DNA from 3 places in the Desulfonispora thiosulfatigenes DSM 11270 genome. Region 3 is predicted to be linked to each of the others. Evidence: predicted binding sites of a transcription regulator. Region 3 holds the regulator's gene; each other region holds the start of a gene.

What was found. The regulator HrcA, encoded in region 3, represses chaperone genes, less so after heat shock. The targets are predictions, from matches to a motif close to TGTTAGCACTCNNNNNNNNNGAGTGCTAACA.
Region 1: htpG (molecular chaperone HtpG) is a predicted target of HrcA. The motif match lies at 7,420-7,450, and genes of this name have one in related genera.
Region 2: groES (co-chaperone GroES) is a predicted target of HrcA. The motif match lies at 3,866-3,896, and genes of this name have one in related genera.

Annotation. Positions count from the first base shown of each region.
Region 1 covers NZ_FWWT01000013.1:10,847-23,384, reverse strand. The annotation lists gene ftsH (ATP-dependent zinc metalloprotease FtsH) at 1-236, shown strand, start outside; gene ndk (nucleoside-diphosphate kinase) at 243-656, shown strand; gene B8965_RS03765 (pyridoxal phosphate-dependent aminotransferase) at 820-2,064, shown strand; gene B8965_RS03760 (biotin transporter BioY) at 2,336-2,911, shown strand; gene B8965_RS03755 (ECF transporter S component) at 2,957-3,484, shown strand; gene B8965_RS03750 (type III pantothenate kinase) at 3,509-4,294, shown strand; gene B8965_RS03745 (cation-translocating P-type ATPase) at 4,307-6,901, shown strand; gene tlp (small acid-soluble spore protein Tlp) at 7,011-7,241, shown strand; gene htpG (molecular chaperone HtpG) at 7,521-9,398, shown strand; gene B8965_RS03730 (hydrolase) at 9,488-10,036, shown strand; gene B8965_RS03725 (ArsR/SmtB family transcription factor) at 10,298-10,576, shown strand; gene B8965_RS03720 (permease) at 10,577-11,581, shown strand; gene B8965_RS03715 (thioredoxin family protein) at 11,683-11,919, shown strand; gene B8965_RS12585 (hypothetical protein) at 11,938-12,096, shown strand; gene B8965_RS03710 (hypothetical protein) at 12,261-12,497, shown strand.
Region 2 covers NZ_FWWT01000027.1:78-5,611, reverse strand. The annotation lists partial or broken rRNA gene B8965_RS12180 (16S ribosomal RNA) at 1-701, opposite strand, end outside; gene B8965_RS12175 (hypothetical protein) at 1,011-1,715, opposite strand; gene groL (chaperonin GroEL) at 1,892-3,523, opposite strand; gene groES (co-chaperone GroES) at 3,545-3,832, opposite strand; gene B8965_RS12160 (5-formyltetrahydrofolate cyclo-ligase) at 4,133-4,702, shown strand; gene B8965_RS12155 (hypothetical protein) at 4,748-5,080, shown strand; partial or broken gene B8965_RS12150 (IS3 family transposase) at 5,162-5,534, opposite strand, start outside.
Region 3 covers NZ_FWWT01000017.1:99,042-111,579, reverse strand. The annotation lists gene prmA (50S ribosomal protein L11 methyltransferase) at 1-859, opposite strand, end outside; gene dnaJ (molecular chaperone DnaJ) at 871-2,031, opposite strand; gene dnaK (molecular chaperone DnaK) at 2,112-3,938, opposite strand; gene grpE (nucleotide exchange factor GrpE) at 4,016-4,546, opposite strand; gene B8965_RS07180 (TCP-1/cpn60 chaperonin family protein) at 4,577-6,118, opposite strand; gene hrcA (heat-inducible transcriptional repressor HrcA) at 6,196-7,218, opposite strand; gene hemW (radical SAM family heme chaperone HemW) at 7,317-8,453, opposite strand; gene lepA (translation elongation factor 4) at 8,465-10,264, opposite strand; gene murJ (murein biosynthesis integral membrane protein MurJ) at 10,342-11,910, opposite strand; gene B8965_RS07155 (hypothetical protein) at 11,925-12,293, opposite strand; gene spoIIP (stage II sporulation protein P) at 12,350-12,538, opposite strand, start outside.

The DNA of each region.
Region 1 (12,538 bases), on a different contig from region 3:
ATATTGATAAACTTCATCTGATAGCTAAAGAGTTAATGGAAAAGGAAACCCTTGATGCTGTAGAGTTTGCAAAGCTAATGAAAGGTGTAACCGATTCTCCAAAACGTACTGTAGATGGAGAAACCTTAACTGATACAATTAAGTCAGATGAAGAAGTTATTAATTTAGATCAAAACACTATTAATATGGAAGAAGATAAGAATGATGGTATTATCAAAATAACTTTCAAAGGATAATTATCTATGGAAAAAACATTTATGATGATTAAACCAGATGGTGTTAAAAGAGGTCTTATCGGAGAAATAGTTAAGAGATTAGAAGTAAAGGGTTTTACTTTTAGTGCCTTAAAACTTTCACTTATCTCTAAAGAAATAGCACAAAAGCATTATGAAGAACATCTAGGAAAGCCTTTTTATAAAGACTTGATAGAGTATATTACCAGTGGTCCTGTTCTATTAATGGTAATTCAAGGTCATAATGCTGTATTAGAAGCTAGGAAAATGATAGGAGCAACTAATCCAAATGATGCTATGCCAGGAACAATTAGAGGCGATTATGCCTGGGAAATGAGCCAAAATGTCGTTCATGGTGCAGATAGTGCCCAAAGTGCTTTAAGAGAAATTAATTTATATTTTGAGAGACATGAATTAATTTAACCTTCAAAAAAGGTCATCCCTAGGGATGACCTTTTATTTTAGAAAAGAGTGCTATATAATAAACAATAAGTGCTAAGTATACATTATTCATCATAAAATAAAAAAGGACTTTACAAAAATATAGCGAATGATGAATTTAGCTTTACTACAAGGAGGAAGTGTAATGGAGAAGATATCTTTAGTTGCTAAACATGCTCAAGATAAAAGCGAGACAGATAATATATTTGGTGTAAATAGTGCCGCTAATGCTAAGGCTGAAATAGTAGGCAAAGAAAATATAGTTAATGCATCTATAGGTGCATTTTTAGATGCTTCTGGTAAATTAATTACTTTACCTACCGTAGAAAAAACAATGTATAGCTTGCCTTTTGATGATGTAGCAAATTATGCTCCGATAGCAGGATTACCAGATTATATTAACGCGGTAATCGATGTAACATTTGGCGAAAATAAACCAGATGCATTCGTTAAAGGAATAGCAACTCCAGGTGGAAGTGGTGCAATTCATCATGCTATCTGGAATTACACCGAAGAAGGAGATACATACTTAACTTCAGATTGGTTCTGGGGACCATATAAAACGATGGCTCGCGAGATGATGCGTAAAATTGATACATTTATGACTTTTGATGAAGAAGGAAAATTCAATTTACAGGCTTGTATTGAAAAGGTTGAAGCTTTGGCGAAAGTACAAAAAAATGTCCTTTTAATCCTTAATACACCTGCTCATAATCCAACAGGCTATAGTTTAACAGATGATGAATGGCAAGCTCTAATTGATGCTTTTACAGAGCTTTGCAATAAAAAAGAAAATAATATAATTTTATTTGTAGATATAGCTTATATGGATTTTGCACCTGAAGGTAGTCGTAAATTCTTTAAGAAATTTTCTAATTTACCAGCTAATTTCTTAGTTTTAGTAGGATTTAGTATGTCTAAAGGCTATACTATGTATGGCTATCGTACAGGATGCTTACTTGGAATTAGCTCTGATGAACAAGTAATTACAGAGTTTTATGATGTTAACCAATTCTCAAGTAGAGGTACTTGGTCTAACTGCACAAGATCAGGAATGAGACTATTAATAGATTTATGGAAAAACCCAGAATTAATGGCAAAGGTAAATGCTGAAAGAAATGAATATCGCGAAAGCATGGAAGATAGAGCACATACTTTCATTAATGAAGCTAAAGAAGTAGGTTTAAAAATGTGTCCTTATGATTCTGGATTCTTTATTACAATACCGACAACGAAAGCTGAAGAAGTAGGATTAAAATTAAGAGAAGATAACATTTTCTTAGTATCTCTTAAAAAAGGTTTGCGCATAGCTATTTGTGCCGTACCAGCTGAAAAAATTAAAGGTATGGCAACAAAGATTAAAAAGGCTATAGACCAAATAGAAGGTTAAATAATCTATTTCTAACGGGAGCCATAGGCCCTGTATAGAAAGATTATAAGTTATAATTTTATATTAATTCAATACCGCTTGGAGCCAAGAGGACCGAGACGGGAGGTGGAATAATTGTGTTTTTAAAACCTTCTGGGCCTTTATGTCTAGAAGGTTTTTTTATGGACAACTGAATATCGCCCTATGTTAACCTCAGGGTTAAATCTAGTTGACAATGACTAGAGTACCTTTTATAATTCTTATAGATAAGAGAATTGTAGGAGGGATAAGTGTGAATTTATCGATAAGAGATATGATTTTAGTTTCATTTTTTGCGGGTTTAATGACTTTAGGAGCTTTTGTGTCTAAAATATGGCCACCTGAAATAATTCCTTTTAGTTTATTGCCTTTATTATCATTGTTAGCTGGAGCAATAATAGGACCGAGGCTTGGAGCTTTAAGTATCTTAGTTTATATACTCCTTGGTCTTATCGGAGTTCCAATCTTTGCAGCTCCCCCTTATGGAGGATTAGTTTATGCCCTGCAGCCTTCTTTTGGATTTTTAATATCCTTCATTTTCGCAGCTTATGTAGCAGGATATATTATTCATAAAAAGGAAAATCCAGGTTTAAAGACATTTTTACTAGCGTCTTTATTGGCAATGGTAGTTATTTATTTAATCGGCTTACCTTGGATGTATCTAATTTATAACTATATTACAGGCAAGGTAATTACCCTTAAAGCTATTTTTATAATGATGAGTCTCTTTATGGGTTTAGATTTTTTAAAGGCTATATTAGCCGCTATAATAGGAAAGACTATCTATGAAAGAACTAGACTAAATGTAAGCAAAAGGGCGGATTTATAACCGCTCTTTTATTTTTTCTATCATAAAAATTGGAGGTAATATATAATGGAAAATATAAGTAAAAAATTGAGTACGAGGAAAATGGTTGTTGCTGGATTACTAGGTGCTATAGCGATGATGTTAGGAGCTACAGGTCTTGGGTTTATTCCTGTTCCATCCCCAGTTGGTAGAGCCACAATCTTACACATTCCAGTGATTTTAGCAGCTATTTTAGAAGGTCCAGTAGTAGGTGCATTTACAGGATTTTTATTTGGTCTTTATAGTTTTATGACGCCGACAGGAGCGATTCCCTCAGATCCAATTGTACGTATTTTACCAAGAATATTAATTGGGATTACATCATATTATGCGTTTTGGATCTTTCGCAAAAACATCACATTAGCTTCTATTTCTGCAGCCATTGTCGGAACTTTAACTAACACTATTGGTTTTTTAGGACTAGCTGTTTTAATGAAATACTTACCTATTCAAGCAGCCTATATTATTGTTATTAGTAACTCAATTTTTGAAATAATTATTGCATCAGTATTAACTGTAATATTGGTAAAAGCTTTAAGTAAATATCGCAAATAATATTAAATTAATGAGGTGAAAATAGTGTTACTAGCATTTGACGTAGGGAATACTAATATAGTTCTGGGAATATTCGAAGGGAAAAAGTTACTAACTGATTGGCGAATTGCTACTGATAAATCTAAAACTGCTGATGAATATGGAATTATTATCAATAATCTGTTTAATTATCATAAACTAGATGTAGGAAGTATTACCGATGTTATTATATCTTCAGTAGTGCCGCCAATAATGACCTCTTTAGAAGAGATGGCCTTTAAGTATTTTAATGTAAATCCAATGATAGTGGGACCAGGGATAAAAACGGGAATGCCAATTTTATATGAAAATCCTAAAGAAGTTGGGGCTGACCGTATAGTTAATGGCATAGCTGCTTATAATAAATATGGAGGACCTCTAATAATTGTAGACTTTGGGACGGCTACTACTTTTTGTGCAATTTCTGCTAAGGGAGAATATTTAGGTGGAGCTATTACTCCAGGTGTACAGATATCCGCAGAAGCTTTATATACTAGAACTGCAAAGTTACCTAAAGTGGAATTAATAGCACCTAAAAACAAGAAAACCATTGGCAAAAATACCGTTGCTGCGATGCAAGCCGGGATAGTTTATGGTTACTGCGGCATAGTTGAAAGCATAGTTACAAGAATGAAAAAAGAAATGGGTAGTAAGGATGTAAAGGTAATTGCTACAGGAGGAATTTCGCCTGTAATTGCAAGTGAGTCTAAGGTAATTGATAGCGTTGATAAACTATTAACTTTAGATGGTTTAAGAATTATTTATGAACAAAATAAAATAATAAAAATATAAAGGAGTGTTCTAGTGCAGCATTACTTTGAGGGAGTAGAAGATGTTTTAAAAGAGCAGGAAACTTCAAAAGAAGGTATAAAAGCTAGTAATGCCCAAGAGAGGTTAACCAAATTTGGAAAAAACAAATTAGAAGAAGCTAAAAAGAAAAATATTGTCATAAGATTTTTAGAGTTAATGCTTGACCCTATGATAATTGTTTTAATAGCAGCTGCTGTAGTTTCTGGATTATTTGGTGAAGTAGCAGATATGATTATTATTTTCTTAGTTGTTATCTTAAATGGGGTATTAGGAGTTGTCCAAGAAGGGAAGGCTGAAAAGGCAATTGAAGCCCTGCAACAAATGTCTTCTACACATTCAAGAGTGCGTAGAGACAATGAGGTTGTGCAGATTAAATCAGAGGATATAGTACCAGGAGATATTGTGCTATTAGAGGCAGGAGATGCTGTACCAGCTGATATGAGAATAATAGAGTCAGCAAGTTTAAAGGTAGAAGAATCTCCTCTAACTGGTGAATCTGTGCAAGTAGATAAATTTAGTGAGCCCATCGAAAAAGAAGATAATCTTCCTTTAGGAGATCGTCTAAATATGCTTTATATGGGTACTAGTGTAGGATATGGTAGAGGTGAAGGCGTTGTAGTTGCTACTGGCATGGAAACTGAAATGGGCAAAATTGCAGGTATCATAGCAAGGACTGAAGGAGGTAAAACTCCACTTCAAAATAAATTAGCAAGTCTTAGTAAAGTACTTAGTTTTGCCGTTTTAGGAATATCTATCTTTATTTTTGCCTTTAGTATTTTGAGAAAAGGTGACTTTTCTAGTGAATATGTCTTTGAGATGTTTATGCTGGCTGTCAGCCTTGCAGTTGCTGCTATTCCAGAAGGACTCGCTACCGTTGTTACCGTAGTTTTATCAATTGGTGTAACAAAAATGTCAAAGAGAAATGCAATTATTCGTAGATTAACAGCAGTAGAGACCCTTGGTTCTACCCAAATTATTTGTTCTGATAAAACGGGTACTTTAACCCAAAATAAAATGACAGTTGTGGATAGTTATGGACAAGAAGAAATATTGCCTATAGCACTTGCTCTTTGTAATGATACGCAAGTCTCTGAAGATGGATCTGTGTTAGGTGAACCCACTGAATCAGCCCTAGTGACTTATGCTTTAAAACAAGAGAAAAATAAAAATCTATTAGAAAAAGAGATGCCACGGGTAGAAGAGGCACCTTTTGATTCAGACCGTAAAATGATGTCTACTATTCATAAAAATTCTAAAGGGGAATTTATTCAGTATACAAAGGGAGCACCCGATGAAGTATTAAAGCAGTGTACTCAAATTTTAACTAAAAAGGGAATCGAACCTTTAACAGATAGTAAGCGTGAAGAAATTTTAGGGGAAAATACGAAAATGGCTGAAAAGGCCTTGCGTGTATTAGCAGCAGCTACTAAAAATTATAATGCTAAACCAGAGAATAGACCAGAAGAGCTTGAAAAAGATATGATTTTTATAGGTTTAGTTGGGATGATTGATCCTATTCGTCCAGAAGTAAAAATAGCCATTGGTGAATGTAGGGATGCTGGAATACGCCCAATTATGATTACAGGCGATCATAAAATTACAGCAGTTGCAATCGCAAAAGAGTTAGGTATTTTAAATGATCAAGGGGAAGCGATAACAGGAGCAGAACTTTCCCGCCTATCAGATGAAGAATTTGAAAAAACAGTAGAAAAGTATGCTGTTTATGCAAGAGTACAGCCTGAGCATAAGGTACGTATAGTTAATGCGTGGAAGAAAAAAGGGAAAATTACAGCCATGACAGGTGATGGGGTTAATGATGCTCCAGCTTTAAAATCAGCAGATATTGGTATAGGCATGGGTATTACGGGTACACAGGTAACAAAAAATGTAGCAGATATGGTACTAGCGGATGATAATTTTGCATCTATTGTTTCGGCAGTAAAAGAAGGACGAAGAATCTATAATAATATTCGTAAAACAGTGCAGTTTTTATTAGCTTCAAATTTAAGTGAAGTGTTAGCCTTATTTATTGCAACCCTGTTTGCTGTTCGCTTATTTTCACCAATTCATATTTTATGGATTAATTTAATTACAGATACTTTTCCTGCTATTGCACTAGGAATGGAAGAACATCAAGAAAATAGCATGAAACAACCACCTCGTGATCCTAAGGAAAGTATCTTTGCAAGAGGGGTCGGAATAAGTATTCTTTATCAAGGATTGCTTATTGCAGTAATAACCCTTATATCCTTTTTTATCGGAAATGACCAATCGCATATAACGGGTATGACGATGGCATTTTTAACGCTTTCCATGTGTGAAATATTTCATTCTATGAATATGCGTTCTTTAACAGGCTCTATCTTCACTATTAAAAAACAAAATAAATATCTGTGGGGAGCCATGATTTCATCTTTTGTCCTCACAATTGCGGTTATTTATACTCCAGGTTTAAATAATATCTTTAAACTTGTAGCTCTTCCATGGTATGACTTTTTAGTAGCAACAGCTTTAGCACTAGCAGTTATTCCAATTGTTGAGATCATTAAAGTATTTAAAAGAAGAGTAATGAACCCAGAAAATATGTAAGTAGCTAGTTTTCTAAAATAAATTAATAATTATCGTATATCTATTTCTTATTTGTACAAAATAACTAAAGGGTAATTTTTATTATTTTAAAATAAGGAGATTGATAACGATGAAAAAAAATAAACCTGATGATAGAAGAGATAATGTAGATAAAATTCAAAGCAACATTAATAATACAATTGAGAATTATAGGGAAGCTAAAGATATGATTAACGAAACAGATAATCAAACTATGAAAAATCAATTAATAGAGAAAAATGAAAAAAGAAGAGATGCATTAAGTGGAATGCGTGAAGAAATTAAAGACGAAGCAAATGCAAGACAAAACAACTTAAAATAGTAACTTTATTAATAGTAACTTAATAGAAAAATAAATAATTTTTAACGAATGAGATAAAGAGATAAATATTGGAAGGGACTGTCTTAAAGTAAATTTTAATTTACAAACAAAGGCAGTCCCATTTATATTGTTCATAAATATTGACATTAATTTTTTTATATGGTATATAAAAAGTAGACATTAGCACTCACTAGAAGAGAGTGCTAACAATTTAAAAGTAAATTATTTACTATGCTATTTCATAGAGCGTAGTTTTATTAAGAAAGGGGACAATTTATAATGAAAAAAGAGTTTCAAGCTGAATCCAAAAAATTATTAGATATGATGATTAATTCAATTTATACCCATAGGGAGATATTTTTAAGGGAACTTATTTCTAATTCTAGTGATGCTATTGATAAAATTTATTATCAAGCTTTAACTGATGAAAAGATAAAATTTGATAAAGAAAACTTTTACATAAAGGTAATACCAGATAAAGAAAGTAGAACCTTGAAAATTACTGATACTGGTATTGGTATGACTGAAGAAGAATTAGAAAGAAACCTGGGGATAATTGCCCAAAGTGGATCTTTGGCATTTAAAAAAGAAACAGAAATAAAAGATGGACATGATATCATTGGACAATTTGGGGTAGGTTTTTATTCTGCTTTTATGGTCGCTGAAACTGTTACTGTAATAACTAAAGCATTAGGAAGCGATACTGCCTATAAATGGGCATCTAAAGGGGCAGATGGCTATACTATTGAAACTTGTGAAAAGGAAGCAGTAGGTACAGAGATAATTTTAAAAATAAATGAAAACACGGAAGAAGAAAATTATGATGAATACTTAGAAGAATATAGATTAAGAGCAATCATTAAAAAGTACTCTGATTACATTCGCTATCCAATAAAAATGGACATGACTCAAAGAAGACTTAAAGAAGGAAGTAAAGATGAATTTGAAGAGTATGTAGAAGAACAAGTTATTAATAGTATGATTCCATTATGGCGTAAAAATAAAGGTGAACTAACTGATGAAGATTATGAAAACTTCTATAATGAGAAACACTATGGTTTTGATAAACCACTTACTCATATTCATATTAGTGTAGATGGAACTGTGCGTTATAATGCTATATTATATGTTCCGGAAAATATTCCTTTTGATTATTATACTAAGGAGTACGAAAAAGGCTTAGAGTTATATTCTAGTGGAGTCTTAATCATGGATAAATGCTCTGAACTTTTACCTGACTACTTTAGCTTTGTCAAAGGAATCGTAGATTCAGAAGATTTATCTCTTAATATTTCCCGTGAAATGTTACAGCATGATAGACAATTAAAGTTCATTGCGAAAAATATTAATAACAAAATTAAAAGTGAATTACAAAAGCTTTTGAAAAATGAAAGAGAAAAGTATGAAAAGTTCTTTGAATCTTTTGGTAGCCAAATAAAATTTGGAATTTATAATAATTATGGTATGCATAAAGATGCCTTAAAAGATTTACTTGTTTTTTATTCCTCAACCGAAAAGAAAATGGTAACCTTAGCGGAATATGTAGAGAGAATGCCAGAAGATCAAAAGTATATTTATTATGCTTCAGGTGAAACAAATGAAAGAATTGACAAATTACCTCAAACTGAAATGGTAGCAGAAAAAGGATATGAAATCTTATACTTCACTGACAAAATAGATGAATTTGCTGTAAAAATGTTAATGAATTATGAGGGAAAAGAATTTAGATCTGTGGCAAGTGGAGATTTAGGAATCGAATCTGAGGAAAATGAAGATAAGGCAGAAGTAGAAAATGAAGAAAATAAAGATCTTTTTGCAGCGATGAAAGATATTTTAGGAGAAAAAATAAAAGATGTACGAGCTTCTAAAAGATTAAAAAGTCATCCTGTATGCTTAACTAATGAAGGTGATTTAACCATTGAAATGGAAAAAGTCCTTAATTCCATGCCAGATAATCAAAATGTTAAAGCGGAAAAGGTTTTAGAAATTAACCTTAATCATGAAGTATTTAAAACCTTACAAGATGCCTTTAGTAAAGATCAAGATAGATTAAAACTATTTACAAATTTATTATATAATCAAGCCCTATTAATCGAAGGATTACCAATTGAAGACCCTGTAGAGTTTACTAATAATATTTGCAAAGTAATGGTTTAAGGTTTATTAAACCTATCTAAAGATATTTAATAGTAGGGAAAAAATTCAAAGTGTTTTTTAAAAAAGGATTTAACGAAGGAGTTTTCGCGGTGGATAAGTTTACCTTAAAAAAAGATGAAACTGTTTTGTTAGTAATAGATATCCAAGAAAGATTAGTTCCCGCTATGAAGTCAGGGGACCAGGTGATTAATAAGACTAATATCTTATTACAGGCCGCTACTAATTTAGGTATTCCTGTCCTTGTAACCGAGCAATATCCTAAAGGATTAGGCAAAACTGTAGAAGAAGTAAGTAAATATTTAAATCAGTCTAAAGTTTTTGAAAAAACAAGTTTTAGTGCCTGCATACCAGAAGTAGTAGCAGAGCTGAAAGGGCTAGGTAGAAAAAAGGTTATTATCGCAGGAATGGAAACTCATGTCTGTGTTTTTCAAACAGTACGGGATTTACTAGCTCATGGCTATGAGGTCTTTGTAACAGAAGACGCTATTTCCTCTAGAACTGGAGAAAACAAGCAAAATGGCTTAAACTTAATGTCCCACATGGGAGCTGTAGTAACTAATACAGAAACCATAATTTTTGACCTCTTAAAAAAAGCAGGTACTCCTGAGTTTAAAGTGTTGTCTAAATTAATAAAGTAAGAGCAAAGCAGAAACTATACTAAATATTTAAAGCATAAAGTCTAAATATAAAGGCCAATCAGGATGAAAATTTATCCCGGTTGGCCTTTTTTAAGCATTAGATTAAATTTAGAGGAATCTATTATGCCCCAGCCTGTAACTAGTAATGCAGAAATAGATTACTCACTTATCGAAAAACTCAATAACACATTGACACCTATCTATGTCTAAGAATATAATACATATAGATAAACATCTATGTATAGGTGGGAGGAGAAATAATTGACGAAAAATTATAAAGAATATGCTGTATATTTGAAAGCACTGGCAGATGAAACTAGAGTAAAAATATTTGATATGCTCGCTGGTGGTGAATTATGTGCGTGTAAGATTTTAGAAGAATTTGAAATTACCCAGCCGACTCTTTCGTATCATATGAAAATATTATGTGAAAGTGGTTTAGTTACTAGCCGTAAAGATGGAGTTTGGATGAAATATTCCCTTAATGAAAAAGGCTTAGCTACCTTAACTAATTTTTTTGAGGGTGTTAGGAGGGGTTAGATGATTATTTTTGAATGGTTAAATAACCACTTATTAAAAATGCAGTGGTTACATGACTTAGTTACGGTGCTTGTGCAAAATATTTTGGGATTAGATGTAGGTAGCAGATTAGGTGGGAGTATTCATTTTTTTATCTACGATGTTATTAAAATATTTATTCTTTTATCAGTATTGATTTTCAGTATTTCTTATATCCAAAGTTATTTTCCACCAGAACGAACTCGGCAAATTTTAGGAAAGTATAAAGGTACTTCTGCAAATATTTTAGGAGCTTTACTAGGAACGGTGACCCCCTTTTGTTCTTGTTCATCAATTCCTTTATTTATTGGTTTTACTAGTGCAGGACTGCCAATTGGCGTTACCTTTTCTTTTTTAATATCTTCACCTTTAGTTGATTTAGCTTCTGTAATTTTATTAGCTAGTATCTTTAACTGGAAAATTGCGATAGCTTATGTGGTGGTAGGTCTTATCCTTGCTGTAATCGGGGGAACGATAATTAGTAAGTCTAATTTAGAACAACATGTAGAGCCTTTTGTTTATGGTAATCAGGTGTTGGATGTAGAACAAGAAAAGCTAACTAAAAGAGATCGGATTGAGTTTTCAAAAGATCAAGTATTAGAAATAATTAAAAGAGTGTGGATGTATATCTTAATAGGAGTAGGAATAGGAGCTATTATTCATAACTGGATACCACAAAATATTATTTCTGCTGTTTTAGGGCAAGATAAATGGTATTCTGTTTTAATAGCCACAATAGTAGGCGTGCCAATGTATGCAGATATTTTTGGAACTTTACCTATTGCCGAAGCCTTAGTTTTAAAAGGAGTAGGAATCGGCACAGCTTTAGCCTTTATGATGGGAGTTACCGCACTTTCTCTTCCTTCTATTATTATGCTAAAAAAGGTAGTAAAAACAAAACTATTAATCACCTTTGTGGGAATTGTAACGCTAGGAATTATTATAATTGGTTATTTCTTTAATTTGTTCAGTTATTTATTTCTTTAAAGAGAAATTTGTTATAATAGCTCAAAGGTTTTTAGTTTTAAATAAGAAAAAATAAATCTTGCGCAAGTAGTTACACAAGATATAATAAGGAGTGATTTATAATGATTATTAAAATATTAGGATCTGGATGTAGAAATTGCATCACATTAGCTGAAAATACAGAAAAGGCTTTAAAAGAATTGGGAAAAGAAGCTGAAATAATTAAAGTAGAAGACTTAAAAGAGATAACTGCATATGGGGTGCTTATAACTCCTGCAATTGTAATTAATGAAAAGGTTATGTCATTTGGGAAGGTCTTAAAACCTAAAGAAATCATTAAAATGATCGAAAAGGAATAGGACTAAAGGAGACTAAAAATGTCAAATAGTAATATTGAAAAGATGAAAAGAATTATTGCTGAGAAAAAGAAAGCAAGCGCTGAGCAAGGTCTTAGTGGTGAAAGAGCAAGTAAAAAAATAGGAAAGCAGCAAACAGTAGTAAAACAACATAAAAAGGGTGGACTATTTGATAAATAAAGAATAGATTAGGGCTAGGGTGTAATTAAAATGCCCTGGTCTTTTTTTAATAAGATAATTTCGAATTTTCTATGAATTAATGCGAACTTTTTTGTAAATTTGACAGTCTTATATATATAATTAAGCAAGGTATAGGATAAAGATTAATACCAGGAGATGGTTATATGGAAAAAGCTAGACGAATTACTGTTAGTATAGTAGCAATTATCTATTTACTACTAGTATTTATGAAAATTGATATTCCTAGTAATGTTTTTATTGCTGTACTAGGGATAATACTTTTGAATCAGTCAATAGATGAATGGAGTAGATATAAAGAGACAAATAGAAAAATACATTTGTTAATACCAATTAGTTTTTTAGCTACGGTCGTTTTAATTGTACTAATTAGGTCATTCTAATAACAAAATATGCAAATTTAAACTGTAAATTAAAACTAACG
Region 2 (5,534 bases), on a different contig from region 3:
AATTCCACTCTCCTCTCCTGCACTCAAGACTTCCAGTATCAGATGCAGTCTCTGGGTTAAGCCCAAAGTTTTCACACCTGACTTAAAAATCCGCCTACACGCTCTTTACGCCCAGTAATTCCGGACAACGCTTGCCCCCTACGTATTACCGCGGCTGCTGGCACGTAGTTAGCCGGGGCTTCCTCCCAATGTACCGTCAATCTATGGCACTATTTGCACCATAGCCTTTCTTCCATTAGGACAGAGTTTTACAACCCGAAGGCCTTCATCACTCACGCGGCATTGCTCCGTCAGGCTTTCGCCCATTGCGGAAGATTCCCCACTGCTGCCTCCCGTAGGAGTCTGGGCCGTGTCTCAGTCCCAGTGTGGCCGTTCACCCTCTCAGGCCGGCTACTGATCGTCGCCTTGGTGAGCCATTACCTCACCAACTAGCTAATCAGACGCGGGTCCATCCATAAGCGATAGCATTGTAAAGAGGCCATCTTTACTTAATCTACCATGCGATAAATTAAGCTTATTCGGTATTAGCACCGGTTTCCCGGAGTTATCCCCAACTTATGGGCAGGTTACCCACGCGTTACTCACCCGTCCGCCACTAACTTTTAGTATTTAGTAAACTAAAAACTAAAAGTCCGTTCGACTTGCATGTGTTAGGCATGCCGCCAGCGTTCGTCCTGAGCCAGGATCAAACTCTCCATTAATATCCTGCAAGCTCAAAACCAACATTTGGCTTTGTTATTTATCCGTTTGTTACTTGTGGTCTGTTTCTTATAACTATTTGATTTTCAAAGAACAACTTATCTTTAATGTGTTGTTGTCTGTAAAAATATCTTATCATTTTTATTTATGCTTGTCAACATTTCTTTTGATGAATTTTTTTCTGTTTTTCTGGTGCTCAGATAATATAACATGAGATTAATATCTTATGCAAGTCTTTTTTGTGATTTATTTTAAACTTCCTTAATATTTATTGTTTAATTTATTATTTACATGTTTAATCAATCTAGATATTAATCAATTGGAGCTTTAATAGTAATCTCCTTGTTTATATTTTTAAATACAACATCTAAGATTAGCTTATTATTATCATGCTCCTTATTAACTGCACTTATTCTCGCTTTGATTATTTCTTTATGTTTTGAATCTATCCATATTGTATATTCGAGGTCTTGCCATGACGTCCTTAAGTATATGTTTTTCCAATTTGCCTTTATTTTATACATTTTAGCTTTACTTTTATTTATATTTTCTTTCCCAAGATAATTAACTTCTATATCACCCTCGAAATCTAATATTCCCAATGGATTAATTTCTTGCATTAACTTTTCTGTTTCTTTTATATCCTGATTTTCTAATACAAGCCAGTTCTCTGAAAAAGAATCTTTACGATAAAAATTATCCCCTACTCTGAAAACTTCAAGTTCACCATTAACAAGAAAAACTTTTCCTAGTAAATGAACGTCATCACCATTTTTTTCTCCTTTAACTTGTGTTAATAAATTTTCTTCATTATCAATAATACTTTTAGTAATCGCATTATAACTATAGCTATTTGCATTTAATGTATTATTCATACTTTGAGTTACTATTTCAGTAGGCGATAAAGGTTCGTATAAATATAGACCTAAACCCCCTCCTATAAATAATGATATAACCAAGCAGCTTACTACCCACCATTTAATTCTTTTATTAAATATTGTGTTTAATGATAACATTTTACTCCTCCTCTCCTTCACTAAATCTATTAACAGAGAAGAGGTTTTATTCCATAAAAAAGAAGCTGCTCATAAGTTTAGTAAACTAATGAACAGCTTCCAACTTTTTTTAACCTTACGTGGTCAATAAATTTTGCATTCACCTTGAAACTTTGATAATCAGGAATGATGAATTATTACATCATTCCTGGCATTCCGCCACCCATTCCTGCCATTGCAGCTGCACCATTATCAGCTTCTGGGATATCAGTTACTAAACTTTCAGTTGTTAATATCATAGAAGCAATACTTGATGCATTTTGAAGAGCAAAACGAGTTACTTTAGCTGGATCAACAATACCCGCAGCAATCATATCTACATATTCGTCTGTAAGAGCATTAAATCCAACTCCTACTGGTGATTCTTTTACTTTTGAAACAACTACAGAACCTTCTGCACCTGAATTGTAAGCAATTTGACGTACTGGTTCTTCCAATGCTTTTTTAACAATATTTACACCAGTTTGTGCATCCGTTTCGCTTAACTCTAATGATTCAAGAGATTTTAAAATATCCACTATGCAAGTTCCACCACCTGCTACGATTCCTTCTTCTACAGCAGCACGTGTAGCAGCTAATGCATCTTCAATACGATGTTTTTTCTCTTTTAATTCAGTTTCAGTAGCAGCTCCTACTTGAATTACAGCTACACCGCCAGAAAGTTTCGCTAAACGTTCTAATAATTTTTCTTTATCAAATTCAGAAGTAGTTTCTTCTACTTGGTTACGAATTTGATTTACACGTCCTTCAATTTCTTCTTTGTTGCCTTTTCCTTCAACCACTACTGTCTCTTCTTTAGTAACTTTGATTTGACGAGCAGAACCAAGCATAGTAATATCTGTATTTTCTAATTTTAATCCTAATTCTTCACTAACTACTTGACCACCAGTTAATGCAGCTATATCCTGTAACATTGCCTTACGACGATCACCAAACCCAGGAGCTTTAACAGCTACACAAGTGAATGTTCCTCTAATTTTGTTTACTACCATAGTAGCTAGAGCTTCACCTTCAACATCTTCGGCAATAATTAATAAAGCCTTTCCGGCTTGAACTACTTGCTCTAATACAGGTAATACTTCTTGAATAGAAGCAATTTTTTTATCTGTAATTAAAATATAAGGATCATCTAATACAGCTTCCATTTTTTCTGTATCTGTAACCATGTATGGAGAAACATATCCACGGTCAAACTGCATTCCTTCTACAACATCTAAAGATGTTCCAAATGTTTGAGCCTCTTCTACGGTAATTACTCCATCATTTCCTACCTTTTCCATAGCTTCAGCAATTAAATCTCCTATTTCTTTATCAGCAGCTGAAATAGAAGCAACCTGAGCTATAGCCTCTTTATTTTCAATAGGCTTTGCAATTTTATGTATTTCTGCAACTGCAACCTCTACAGCCTTTTTGATTCCTTGTCTAATAATCATTGGATTAGCACCCGCTGCTACATTTTTTAATCCTTCTCTAATCATAGCTTGTGCTAAAACAGTAGCAGTTGTAGTTCCATCCCCAGCTACATCATTTGTTTTAATTGCAACTTCTTTTAGTAATTGAGCTCCCATATTTTCAAATGGATCTTCTAAATCGATTTCTCTTGCAATAGAAACACCATCATTAGTTATAGTTGGAGAACCAAATTTTTTGTCTAATACAACGTTACGTCCTTTTGGTCCAATTGTAACTTTAACTGCATCTGCTACAGCATTTACTCCCGCTTCTAACGCACGTCTAGCTTCTTCACCAAATAATATATCTTTAGCCATTATTAATTACCTCCTTTATTATTAGCCTAATACAGCTAAAATATCTCTTTCACTTAATATTAAAACTTCTTCGCCATCAATTTTAACTTCTGTGCCTGCATATTTAGAAAAAAGAATATTGTCTCCTACTTTAACTTCCATTGGAAATTTTTGACCATTTTCAATTTTTCCAGAACCCACTGCTAAAACTTCACCTTGTTGTGGTTTCTCTTTAGAAGCAGTATCAGGTAATACAATACCACTTTTTGTTTTTTGTTCTTGTGCCATAGCTTTAATAACTACTTTGTCACCTAATGGTTTAATATTCATATTCATAGCCTCCTCATTTAGAATAATCTTTGTTGTTAGCACTCTCTTTAAGTGAGTGCTAATATCTAAGTATAATAATATTAAAGGTTCTCAAACTTATCAACCCCTAAATACAAAAAAATTGGATTTTTTTTCGCATTTATCATTAATTAAGCAAAATTAGCTTAAGTTTTCTTTAACTATCTTATTTTATTTCCCTTTTTAAAGGTTTTTATTCATATAATTTAATAATTGAGATATTGTAATCATTATATATAAGCTGTTAATATAATAATAAATTATTTATTTGGATGGGATAACATGAAAACTAACCTAAGAAATCATTATAAAAATATTCGTAACCAATTAACAACTAAAGAAGTAGAACAAAAAAGTTTGGAAATCTTAAAAATCTTGACTAATCATTATAGTTGGAAAAATGCGAAAAGGTTAATGATTTATATGTCTTTTCAAAAAGAAGTAATGACCATGCCTATTATTGAAACTGCCTTACTAGAGCAGAAAGAAGTTATAATTCCTATTTCAAACCTTACTAATTGTACAATTACACCTAGTTTATTAACTTCGGTAGATGAACTTAGACCTAATAGGCTTGGTATTTTAGAATTACCCCCTAACAAACAAATTAGTATAAATCCTGCACTAATTGATTTATGCCTTATACCAGGAATTGCTTTTGACTTACAGGGGCACCGCCTTGGTTTTGGTAAAGGTTATTATGATCGCTTTCTTCCTTTATTAAAGTCAAGCACGCCTAAAATTGGGCTTGCTTTTGACTGTCAAATTAGCAATAATGCTCTACCTTTTGATAAGCATGATTTTAGAATGAATAAACTATGTACTGAAAAAATGTTATATACTATAAAATAAAGTAATCATTAATATTTGAGTATTATTAAATAGGGAGGTTTTTTTATGCAAAGTGATAATATAACCTGTGTGCAAAGAGCTAGATTTTTCTTTTATTATCTAGAAAAGCAAGACATTATCATGCGTGATCCTTGTGCAAAATCAGTGAGATACTATAAGGATAACCTAACCGATCGTCTAGAAAGGGTAGCACAAATGATGGAAATTCTAAGCGATCTTCATTATGATTGGGCAATAACTGCTAAAAAGGACTTTATTTTATTTGAAACTACTACTTTAGATTTTAATATTGCTCTTGAAAAGTTAAAGCAAAATAATTTTACTGATGATGAATTTGTTTTAAAGGTTGAATATGACCGTAAATGGGGACTTTTGTAAAACAAAAAACACCTTCAAATTTGAGGTGACCCCTAAAAGTTAGACTTTATTAGCGAGACAGTTTCGGCTGCCTCGCTATTTTTATGCAGCCTGAAGACTAAGTCTGTATTGCACTGGACTTAGCCATCCAAGTTTCTCTTTAATTCTCTTTTCGTTATAGTAATTTATGTATCGTTCAATTTCCGACTTCAATTCCTCATAGCTGTAATAGACGACACCATAGTAAATCTCTTGTTTAAGCAGTCCAAAGAAGTTCTCCATAACGGAATTATCATAGCAGTTACCTTTTCTAGACATACTTTGAAAAATACGTTCTTCCTTAAGCCGGTTAGAGTATGCTCTCATCTGGTAAGCCCATCCTTGATCTGAATGGAATGTTCGGCGATAAGGACAATCTGAGGTTATTTTTAATGGCCTTATCTAGTGCATCCATTACGCTCTTGGCCGTAAGGAC
Region 3 (12,538 bases):
GAGCTTTAATAACATCATCTTTTCTTTCATCTATGATTCCCGAACAAATTAAAATTCCCTTTTCGGTTAAATAGTTCTGAACAGATGGAATCATTCTGATTATAATATCTGCAACTATATTAGCTACGATTAAATCAGCTTTTAAAGTAGCCTTTTGGAGTAAATCACTTTGACATACTGTAATATTACTATCTTGTAAATTATTTATAACGACATTTTCTTTAGCAACTCTAACTGCAACATTATCAAAATCTAAAGCTTCTACATTTTTAGCTTCTAACTTGGCTGCTAAAATACTTAAAATACCACTACCACAACCTACATCAATAACATTCATCTCTGGTTTTACATATTTTTCTAACAAATTTATACATAAAGATGTGGTTGCGTGATTACCAGTACCAAATGCCATGCCAGGATCCAGTTCTATTACTAAGTCTCCTGGTTTTTCTTTATAATTTTCCCAGGAAGGTTTAATTACAGTCTTTTCTCCAATTTTTTCAGGTTTAAAATAAATTTTCCATGAATTTGCCCAATCTTCTTCTTTTACTTCTTGTTCTTCAATAATTGTTGGGATTTCGCCTATCCTAACTTTTAATAATTCTAGCTCAAGTTTTAACTCTTCTAATCTTGAAAAAATGAACTCGTCTACTGGTAAATATCCTTTGACTACTACGTCCATTTTATCTAACAGTTCTTTAGTGAAGTCATGTGCATCCCATGTACCTTTAGCTGCATATATAGAGATAAGCTGGGGGTCTTCAATCACGACTCCCCCAGCTCCAATCTCATGAAAAATATTAGCTATACCCTCAATTGCCTCTTGTACAGTTGTAACTTTAACCTCTAACCAATTCATAATATACTCTCCTAACCTTTAAAAGCATCCTTTACTCGTTCAAAGAAGCCTTTTTCTTTTCCATCATTTTCATCTTGATCCGTATGCTGTCCTTCAGCAAATGATTTTTCTAGCTTTTGAAGTAACTCTTTTTGTTCAGAAGTAAGATGTTTAGGAGTTATAATTTTCACTTGAACATGCTGGTCTCCTTTAGAAAAACCTTTGATACTAGTAATACCCTTTCCTCTTAATCTAAATACAGTTCCTGTTTGAGTTCCTTCCGGAATTTTTAATTTAACTGGTCCTTCTAGAGTCGGGATTTCTACTTCAGTTCCTATGGAAGCCTGCACAATATTGATTGGATATTCTAAAATTATATCATTACCTTGCCTAATAAAATACTCATGTGGTTTAACTGAAATATAAATATATAAATCTCCATGTGGTCCACCTAATTCACCAGGTTCACCCTCTCCTGCCATTCTTAAACGCGATCCAGAGTCAACACCAGCAGGTATCTTAACTTGTAGTTTCTTAGTTGCGCGAACCTTTCCCTGACCCTTACATTTTGTGCATGGTTCTTTAATAATTTTACCTTCACCATTACAAGTAGAGCAAGGTTTAACTGTTTGAAAATGACCAAATGCTGTTCTTTGAGTATGAGCTACTTGACCCGTACCATGACATGTTCCACAAGTTTCGGCTTCGGTTCCTTCTTTAGCCCCTGTTCCTTTACATTTAGAACAATTTTCATATCGTGGTAAAGAGATTGTCTTTTCTACCCCAAAAGCTGCCTCTTCAAATTCTATTACTAAATCATAGCGAAGATCATTTCCTTTAGTAGGACCTCTACGGGCTCTACCACCGCCAAAGCCTCCTCCGCCACCACCGAAGAATACATCAAATATATCACCAAATCCACCAAAATCTCCGCCACCAAATCCTCCTGCTCCACCAAAACCATTAGGATCTGTACCCGCATGACCAAATTGATCATAAGCAGATCTTTTTTCTGGATTAGAAAGAATTTCATAGGCCTCTGATACTTCTTTAAATTTCTCTTCCGCCTTTTTATCTCCTGGGTTCACATCAGGGTGGTATTTCCGGGCTAGCTTGCGATATGCTTTTTTAATTTCATCCTCGCCGGCTGTTTTACTAATTTCTAAAACTTCATAATAATCTCTTTTTGCCATCCCGGTTCACCTCCTTTTTCTAGTTTATTTAATACACAAGAAATCAAGCAGGAGTACATTCACTCCTGCTGATATTTTTATTATTTATCTTCCTTAATTTCTGTAAAGTCAGCATCTACTACATTATCATCTTGCTCTGGAGCGCCTTCAGGTGCTTCTTGCCCAGCTTCAGGATTTGCTTGCTCGTATAATTTTGATGATAATTTATAAACTATTTCAGTTAAAGCTTCAGATTTAGCTTTAATGTCTTCGGTGTTATCACCTTCTAATGCTGTTTTTAATTCTTGTATTGCTTTTTCTGCTTCGCCTTTTTCATCAGCATCTAATTTATCTCCTGCTTCTTTTAAAGTCTTCTCAGTTTGGTATACTAATGAATCTGCTCCATTTCTAGTTTCAACTTCTTCTTTGCGTTTTTTATCTGCTTCAGCATTCATTTCAGCTTCTTTTACCATGTTTTCAATTTCTTCATCTGAAAGTCCGCTTGAAGATTGAATTGTAATTTTTTGTTCTTTTCCTGTTCCTAAATCTTTAGCAGAAACATTTACAATTCCGTTAGCATCAATGTCAAACTTAACTTCAATTTGTGGAACTCCTCTAGGAGCTGCTGGTATTCCAGTTAATTGGAAACGTCCTAAAGTTTTATTATATTGAGCCATTTCTCTTTCACCTTGTAATACGTGAATATCAACTGATGTTTGACTATCAGATGCTGTTGAGAAAATCTGACTCTTAGAAGTTGGAATAGTTGTATTTCTTTCGATTAACTTAGTCGATACTCCACCTAAAGTTTCAATACCTAAAGATAAAGGAGTAACGTCTAATAATAATACGTCCTTAACTTCCCCTGATAATACACCTGCTTGAATAGCTGCACCTAGCGCAACACATTCATCAGGGTTAACACCTTTATAAGGCTCTTTACCAATTAAGTTTTTGATCGCTTCTTGAACCGCTGGGATACGTGTAGATCCACCTACTAAAATTACTTTATCTATTTCATTAGCAGAAAAACCTGAGTCTTTTAATGCTTGTTTTGTTGGAGTTAAAGTTTTTTCTACTAAATCTGCTGTTAACTCGTTAAATTTTGCTCTTGTTAAATTTAAGTCTAAATGCTGAGGTCCATCAGCTGTTGCAGTGATGAAAGGTAAATTAATATTAGTTGTTTGTACTCCAGATAATTCATGTTTAGCCTTTTCAGCTGCTTCTTTTAAACGTTGGGCAGCCATTTTATCTTTATTTAAATCTACACTAGTTTCTTTTTTAAACTCTTCAATCATCCATTCAATGATTTTTTGATCAAAGTCATCTCCACCTAAACGATTGTTACCACTAGTAGCCTTTACCTCAAATACACCATCACCTAATTCCAGAATAGATACGTCAAATGTTCCGCCACCTAAGTCATAAATTAGAATTGTTTGGTCATTTTCTTTATCTAAACCATAAGATAATGAAGCTGCTGTAGGTTCATTAATTATTCTTAAAACTTCAAGTCCTGCTATTGTTCCAGCATCCTTTGTTGCTTGTCTTTGACTATCAGTAAAATAAGCTGGAACAGTAATTACAGCCTTTGAAACTGACTCTCCTAAATAGCTTTCTGCATCATCTTTTAACTTTTGTAAAATAATAGCCGAAATTTCTTGAGGTGAAAATTGTTTATCATCAACACTAACCTTGTAATCTGTACCCATATGTCTTTTAATTGAACTAATAGTACGATCGGGATTTGTGATTGCTTGACGCTTAGCAACTTGACCTACTAAACGTTCAGCAGTTTTAGAAAACCCTACCACCGATGGTGTTGTTCTATTACCTTCTGGATTTGGGATAACTACTGGTTCCCCACCCTCCATTACTGCTACACAAGAATTTGTTGTACCTAAGTCTATTCCAATTACTTTACTCATTATAAAAAACCTCCTATATTCAATATTAATTTAAGGAATTCATCCTTTTTTTTAAGTACTTTTATTATTATTTGTCATTAACTATTCTTTGCTACTTGTACCATACTTGGTCTAATTACCTTATCATGGTATAGGTATCCTGCTCTTAAATCTTCAATTACTGTATTGTCAGGAACCTCATTGTTTTCTACCTGCATAACTGCATCATGAAGTTCAGGATTAAACTCATTTCCTTTAGCTTCAATTGCAGAAAGTCCTGATTTCTTTAAAACTTCATACAATTGACGATAAATCATATCCATACCTTCAATGAATTTTTTTACTTCTTCACTTGGTTCTTTAACATCAATTGCTCTTTGAAAATTATCTAAAACTGGCAAAGTATCTATTAGTAGTTTTTCATTGGCATATTTTAAAATACTTGCCTTTTCTTCTCTAGTTCTTCTTTTAAAGTTATCAAAATCTGCAGAAACTCTTAATAGTCTTTGATTAAGCTCATCAACTTCATTTGTTTCTTCTACGATTTCTACTTTACCTGTACTCTCTGTATTTTCCTCTTCTTCAATAATATCTTCTTCTAATTCTACATTTTCTTCATTATTAGTCATTTCCCCACCACCTGTGTATTGTTATATATATTAAAGATTACTTTCTTGTTTTTTTCGGATAATAGTATCAATACGTAAAATAGCTTCAGCAACTTCTCCTGCTGCTTTTAAAGCATGTATTTTTACTAAAGTAGGATCAATAATCCCCTCTACCAACATATCCTTGACATCACCTGTATCACAATCTATACCTAAAGCAAAGTTATTTTGTTCTACTTGTGCTTGAGTTACATTTCCTATTTTTTCTAATGGATTATAACCTGCATTTGTCGCTATTTGCATAAAAGGCTTTTCTAAAGCGCTAGCAACACATTTCACCCCAAAGCTAGTCATTCCTTTAATATCCTTTTGCAGACTTTCTAATTTTCTTGCTATATATAAATCTATAGAACCTCCACCAGGGACAAAGCCTTTTTTAAATGTGGCCTGAACACTACTAGCTGCATCTTTAGCAATTCTTTCCCTTTCACCTACTACTTCACTAGTAGAGGCGCTGACAATAACGGTAGCAATAGGTTCACCTATTCCATTTAAAATTCTAATATTTTCAAGTTTTTCATCTTCATATACCTTTTCGGCTGAGCCTATGTAGTTTTTAATGGCTTCTACTTGCTTATTTAAACCCGTTCTTTTGATCATTTTGGCTTTAGTATGCTTACTGATTTTTTGTAATTCTTTATTAGCTACTCTTTCCACAACCATTATGCCATTATCAATTAAGATTTCTTCAGCTAAATCATTTACACCTCTATCAACTAAAACTACATTGGCACCTGATTCCACAATTTTTTCGATACTTTGTTTAAATTCTTCACGTAGTTCCATAAACCTAGTAAAACCCTTTTCAGTTGCAAGAGCAGCATCATCAATTGCTTCTGGTTCAAGAGCATCATCTATGATCAATATTTTTGCATTTAATACTTCTTTTGGAGATTGTTTATTCATTCTTTCTTTATTAATTAATGTACCTACAAAAACTTCGTTATTAGCTCCCTCTATTGCTTTAATAGAATCAGATAATTTAAAAGAAGGCTCTAGTAATTTTTCAGATCCCATTATTTGAGCCGATTTTACAACTAAATTAGCTATATCTTCATATTCTCTGCCTGCAACTAAAGCTATCTTTGTTAATAACGAATAGTTATCTTGATCAATCTCTTGGGTCCTAGCTTCAAATTCTTCTATAGCTTGCGCTAAGCCTATCCTAAGCCCTTCAATCACCCTAGCTATGGGAACACCTTGAGTTACTTGTTTTAGCCCTTCACTTAACATTTCTCCAGCCATTAAGGTTGCAGTTGTGGTTCCATCACCAATTTCTTCTTGTTGCACTCTTGCTATATTAATTAACATTCTGGCAGCAGGATGGTTTACTTCCATCAAATTCAAAATAGTAACACCATCATTAGTAATCACTATATCCCCCATTTGATCGACTAGCATTGTATCTAAGCCCTTAGGGCCTATTGTTCCCTTTACAGCACTAGCTACAGCACGAATGGCTTCAATATTAGTTTCTAAAGCAGTGAATCTACTATCTAAATCAGAATTGTTTGCTCCATGGCTTGAACTCAAAACTACTACCTCCTAAATTTTTATCCACTTTTATCTAATGTATATTCTCCCACTTATACCAAAAAGATGCACTTGTTTCACTTTAATATAAGTCGGGATAAAACTTGGGTTAAATAATCAACTATTGATACAACATGAGAATATTGCATTCTTGTCGGTCCTAATACTCCTATCGTCCCCATTACATTGCCATTAAGTTTATAAGTTGCTGTTATTAAGCTACAATCTTTAATGCCTTCACAGTCATTTTCTGTCCCAATCTTGACTGCTACACCTTCTTCAAGATTATTTTTCATCACCTTATTTAGTTCTTCTTCTTGCTCTAGTAAAGTCAAGAGGCTACGAGCCTTATCTACATCCATAAATTCAGGTTGATTTAAAATATTTAAAGCTCCACCTAAATAAATTTTATTTTCCGTATGGGTATTTAAAATACTATCCAATAAGTCAATTGCCTTAGTATAAACCTTTTGTTGTTTTATTAAATTTAACTGTAATTCTTTTAAAATATTTTTATCCCAATCCTCCAATGTTAAACCTTTTAGCTTTTGATTTAAACACATTGAAACTATATCAAGATCCTCTTTAGTAACAGATTGAGGAATTTCGATAAATTTATTTTCAACTCTACCACCATCAGTAATAATTACAATTAAAGCCTTACCTGGTTCAATGAAAATTAACTGAATCATTTGTAAAGAATTACTGCCTGCCTTAGGAGCTATTACTAGAGATGTATAATTAGTCATGGTCGACAAAGTTTTACTAGTGTGTTTAATAATATCTTCGATTTGCTTAGCCTTCACACCAAAGCTTTCTCTAATGGTATCTTTTAATTTATCTTCTATAGCTACTTTTCTCATTAAACAATCAACATAATACCTATAACCTAAATCAGATGGAATTCTCCCAGCAGAAGTATGAGGTTGTTCCAAAAGACCTAGTTCTTCTAAATCCGCCATCTCATTTCGAACAGTAGCTGGACTAACCCCTAATTCATACTTTTTCGAAATGGTTCGGGAACCTACAGGTTCAGCAGTAGAGATATAATCAACGATTACTGCTTCGAGTATTTTCCTCTTGCGAGCATCCAATTCCATTTCATCCACCCTTTGTTTTGTTAGCACTCTCCTTTGTTGAGTGCTAATTTATAATAAAAAAATATCATTAACCTATGAAAATGTCAATGATTCTTCACTTATTTAAGTAAAAATTCTTCAAAAACTAAATTGCCAATATATAGTCCTTTATCTGTAAGCCTTATTCTTTCTGGGTTTAGCTCTATTAAACCTAGACTTATGCATTTATTAATTGCCCTTTTAAAAACAATTTCTAATTTTTCACCAAATCTATTCTCAAACTGGTCTAAGCTAACACCTTCGGTTAATCTTAAGCCCATAAAAACAGTTTCTGACATTTCTATTTTCTTATCATGGATGTCTTCTTCATAAAAAGGTAATTGATTATTTTCTAGGTTTTCTAAGTATTCTTCTAATCCTCCTACATTGATTTTTCTAGTAGGGGATTTATAAGAACATGCTCCTAGTCCTATACCAATATATGGTTCATTTAACCAATATGTTTTATTGTGCTTACATTCATAGCCTGGTTTTGCAAAATTTGAGATTTCATATTGTTTATATCCTTTTTCCCCCAAATAAGCTCTTGCCATCTTATACATTTCTAAGGCTATTTCATCATCAAATATTTCTATCTTTCCTTTTTGTAGCTCTTTTCCTAGAGGGGTTGTTTCTTCGATTTTAAGTTGGTATAACGAGATATGTTCTGGTTCTAAAGCTAAGGTTTCTAATAATGTATGCTCCCATTTTTTAAGACTTTGTTCAGGAAGACCATACATTAAATCTAAATTTACATTTAAAAATCCTGCTTTTCTAGCAGTACCATAACTTTTATAAACAGTTTTGGCTGAATGGATTCTTCCAATACTCTTTAATAATTCCTCATCAAAGGTTTGCACTCCAAAAGATACTCTATTTATTCCAGAGTCTTTTAACATACATAGTTTAGTATAATCCACTGTTTCCGGATTTGCTTCTGTAGTTATCTCTGTTTGCTGATTTACATAATAATTTTTTTTTATGGTATCCATTAAAGTACAAAAACTACTACCTGATAGAGAAGTAGGAGTACCTCCACCAAAAAAAACAGATTTTAGTGGAGTACTACTTTTATTGTTTGTAAGTGTTATTTCTTTTTCAAGTGCTTTTACATATCTTGTTTTAATCTCATTGTCACAGCTAGGGTAACTTAAAAAATCACAGTAATTACATTTACTTTCGCAAAATGGGATATGAATATATAAAGATTTGGCCATAACTTCACATCCTATTCTTCTAGACTTAATACAGCCATAAATGCCTCTTGTGGTATCTCAACATTACCCACTTGCTTCATTCTTTTTTTACCTTCTTTTTGTTTTTCAAGAAGCTTTCTTTTACGAGTTATATCTCCACCATAACATTTATCTAATACACTCTTTCTGAGAGCCTTTATTGTTTCTCTAGCAATTACCTTATTACCAATAGCCGCTTGAATAGGTACTTCAAACATTTGACGTGGTATTAATTGTCTTAATTTAGCTACTAAAGCCTTGCCTCTGGCATATGCTTTATCTTTATGAACAATACACGAAAGTGCATCAACTACTTCTGTATTAACTAAAACATCTAATTTAACTAAGTTAGATGCTAGATAGCCTTTCATTTCATAATCTAAAGAGGCATATCCTTTAGTTCTTGTTTTTAATTGGTCGAAAAAGTCATAAACTATTTCATTTAATGGTAAATCATATTTAAGTTGAACTCTATTTTCAGCTAAATACTGCATGTCTATGAAGATGCCCCTCTTCTCTTGGGCTAACTCCATTACTGCACCCACATAATCATTAGGAACCATAATTGAAGACTGAACAATTGGTTCTTCTAAAATATCTATAACTTGGGGAGCTGGTAAGTTTGCAGGGTTATCCACCATGATTACCTCTCCATTAGTTTTAGTTATTTTATAAATAACACTAGGAGCTGTAACTACTAATTCAATACCATATTCTCTTTCTAATCTCTCTTGAATTATTTCCATATGCAGTAATCCTAAAAACCCACATCTAAATCCGAATCCTAATGCAATTGAAGTTTCAGCTTCAAAGGTTAAAGATGCATCATTTAATTGTAGTTTATCAAGGGCATCTCTTAAATTTACATACTCGGAATTTTCTACAGGATATAATCCACAAAAAACCATAGATGTTGCTTTACGATAACCAGCTAAAGGTTCAGTTGCTGGATTATTAGCATCTGTTATAGTATCTCCGACTTGAGTGTCCTTTACATTTTTAATACTAGCTCCGACAAAACCAACTTCTCCGGGAGTTAGTTCTTCTAAAAATGTCATTTGAGGAGAAAACACCCCAACATCAGTAACATCAAAACTTTTACCAGTTGACATCATTTGAATTTTCATACCCTTTTTCAATGTACCTTCTAAAATTCGGATATATGACATAGCACCACGATAGCTATCATAGTTCGAATCAAAAATAAGTGCTTTTAATGGTTCTTTTTCATTTCCCATAGGTGCTGGGATTTTTTCAACAATAGATTCTAAAATATCTTCTATCCCTATACCAGCCTTAGCTGAGCAAAGAATAGATTCGCTAGCATCTATTCCAATTACATCTTCGATTTCTTGGCGTACTCGTTCTGGTTCAGCACTTGGCAAATCTATTTTATTAATAACAGGAATAATCTCTAAATCACTTTCTAGGGCTAAGTAAACGTTGGCTAAGGTTTGTGCTTCTATTCCCTGGGCGGCATCTACTACTAAAATAGCCCCTTCACATGCAGCTAGACTACGAGAAACCTCATAAGAAAAGTCCACATGACCAGGAGTATCTATTAAATTCAGGGCATATTCTTGTCCATCTTTTGCTTTATAATTAAGCCTAACTGTTTGTAGCTTAATCGTAATGCCTCTTTCTTTTTCTAAGTCCATATTGTCTAGAAATTGCGTTGTCATTTCTCTTTGTGATAACGCACCAGTATATTCTAATAATCTATCCGCTAATGTAGATTTTCCATGATCAATATGTGCAATAATACAAAAATTCCTTATACGATCTTGCCTCACAAATTTTCCCCCTTACATATTACCTATAGCATTACAGGATATTATAACAAAATTCACTATTACTTCCTAGAAAAGACTTATCTTTTCTTTTTAAAACGTTTCATAATAATTTTAGAGGCCATATTTGCTTCCTCCATTTTCATTAAATTCGCAACAATAATATAAACAATTGTACCTATCCCAATAGAAATTAAAACTTGTAAAATTTGATTAAGTTTTAAGCTCATATCTAAACTATGTTCCATAAAAATAGACGCCAGATACACTATTAGCCCCATAAACAAAGAAGCAATTAATGTTTTCATAAATGAAACAAGCATTTTGGTCCCATCTATCTTTCCTATTTTCACTCTTAATAAATATAATAATAATATCATGTTTACAAGTCCTGCTATTGAATATGCTAGAGCTAAACCTCCATGAGCTAAAGGCTTAATTAAAATAAAGTTTAACACAATATTAACAAGTATAGTGATAATACCTGCGATTACAGGAGTTTTCGTATCTTGAATAGCATAAAAAACCCTATTTAATACTTGCTGAGCAGAATACCCAATAAGTCCCAAAGAATAAAAGAATAAAGCATATGTAGTGGCTATAGTGTTTGCCTCTGTAAATTGTCCTTGTTCAAACATTGCCCTAACTATAGGCATTCTTAGAGCAATTATACCTACAGCAGAAGGAAGTGTTATAAATATTATCGTCCTAACCCCTAAAGACATAGTATCTTTAAACTCTTTAGTTTGCTTATTAGCTGCTTGTCCTGTTAAGGTTGGAAAAACTGCTACTGCTACTGCTACACCAAAAATACCAACGGGTAGTTGCATTATTCTTTGGGCAGCTCGCATTGCTGAAATCATTCCAGAAGGCAGGCTTGAAGCTAAATTTTGATTAATAAAAAGATTAACATGCGTCACTGATAATCCAATTAGTACAGGCAAAATAAGTGCTAGAATCTTTTTTACCCCTGGATGCTTTAAATCTATAACTGGTTTATATTTAAGTCCTACTTTTATAAGTGCCGGTATTTGTACCGCTAAACTAAGAAAAGCACCAAATACTACTCCAATTGAAAAACCCATGATGCTAAATCTTTTAGATAATAATACCCCTACTATAACAATACTAAAGTTATATAAAACTGATCCTAGTGCAGGGGAGAAAAAATGCTTGTAAGAATGTAAAATCCCTTGACTTATTCCATTAAGTGCCATAATAAAGCTTTGAGCAAACATTATTCTTGTAAGTAATACAGTATAAGCTAACCCTTTGGCATCAAACCCTGGAACTAAGATATTAATTAACTGTGGTGTGAAAATAATTCCAATTGTAATACCTATGGTCATAAGGATTAGCACTAGGTTAAACACTGTACTTGCTACTATCCAACCATCTTCTTCTCTTTTCGTTGCGATGTAACTTGAAAAGACAGGGATAAAGGCAGAGCTCAATGCTCCACCTACTAATAAGTAATATAAAAAATCCGGGATAGAAAATGCTGCATTATAAGCGTCTGTTAAATAGTTTTGACCAAATTTAGTATAAATAACTACATCTCTGACATAACCAAATATACGTGATAAAAACATGGCTACCATAAGTAACCCTGCTGCCTTAAATACTCCCTTTTGCTGACTTTCAGCCATTTGATTCACCTTTTTCATCTTAATAATATGTTTAGATATCCGTTAAAATCGCTTAAGAACTTTTGTACACCCTTAATCCATAAAGTTAATAAGTACTCTAATCTAGGAATCATTATAAATTTTACCGTACTTATAAAATTTTGTATATAAATTTTAATATTAACCATAAAATCATTAGTTTTACTGAGGGTAAAATTATAACTTTCTCCAATTATATTTATTTGTAATTTCTCCTGTCCCATATTTTCAATATAAAAAGGTGGTATAATGTTTTTTCCTGTAATTTGGGATAATCTAATAATTGACAAATTACTTCCTAGAATAATCAATAAAATAAACATAATAGTAATCATAGTTACCGAAAAATAGTTTTTAATAGTCATGATTAACCCCCTAAATAGTTATGGTAATAGCGTTACCACACTTGTTAGGGGTTATACTAATTCTCTGGTTTTTTTACAACATTTGCTATAATATCTGCAAGTAATTCCGCACTATATAAGGCCTCATCTAAAGTATTTAAATCCGAACCAAATTCTAAGAGTACTGCTTGTGGATGTAGTTGTTGATTATATCTACGATTATCCCTGATTCTAATATCTCGGATTAAACCAGGATAAAGCTCATT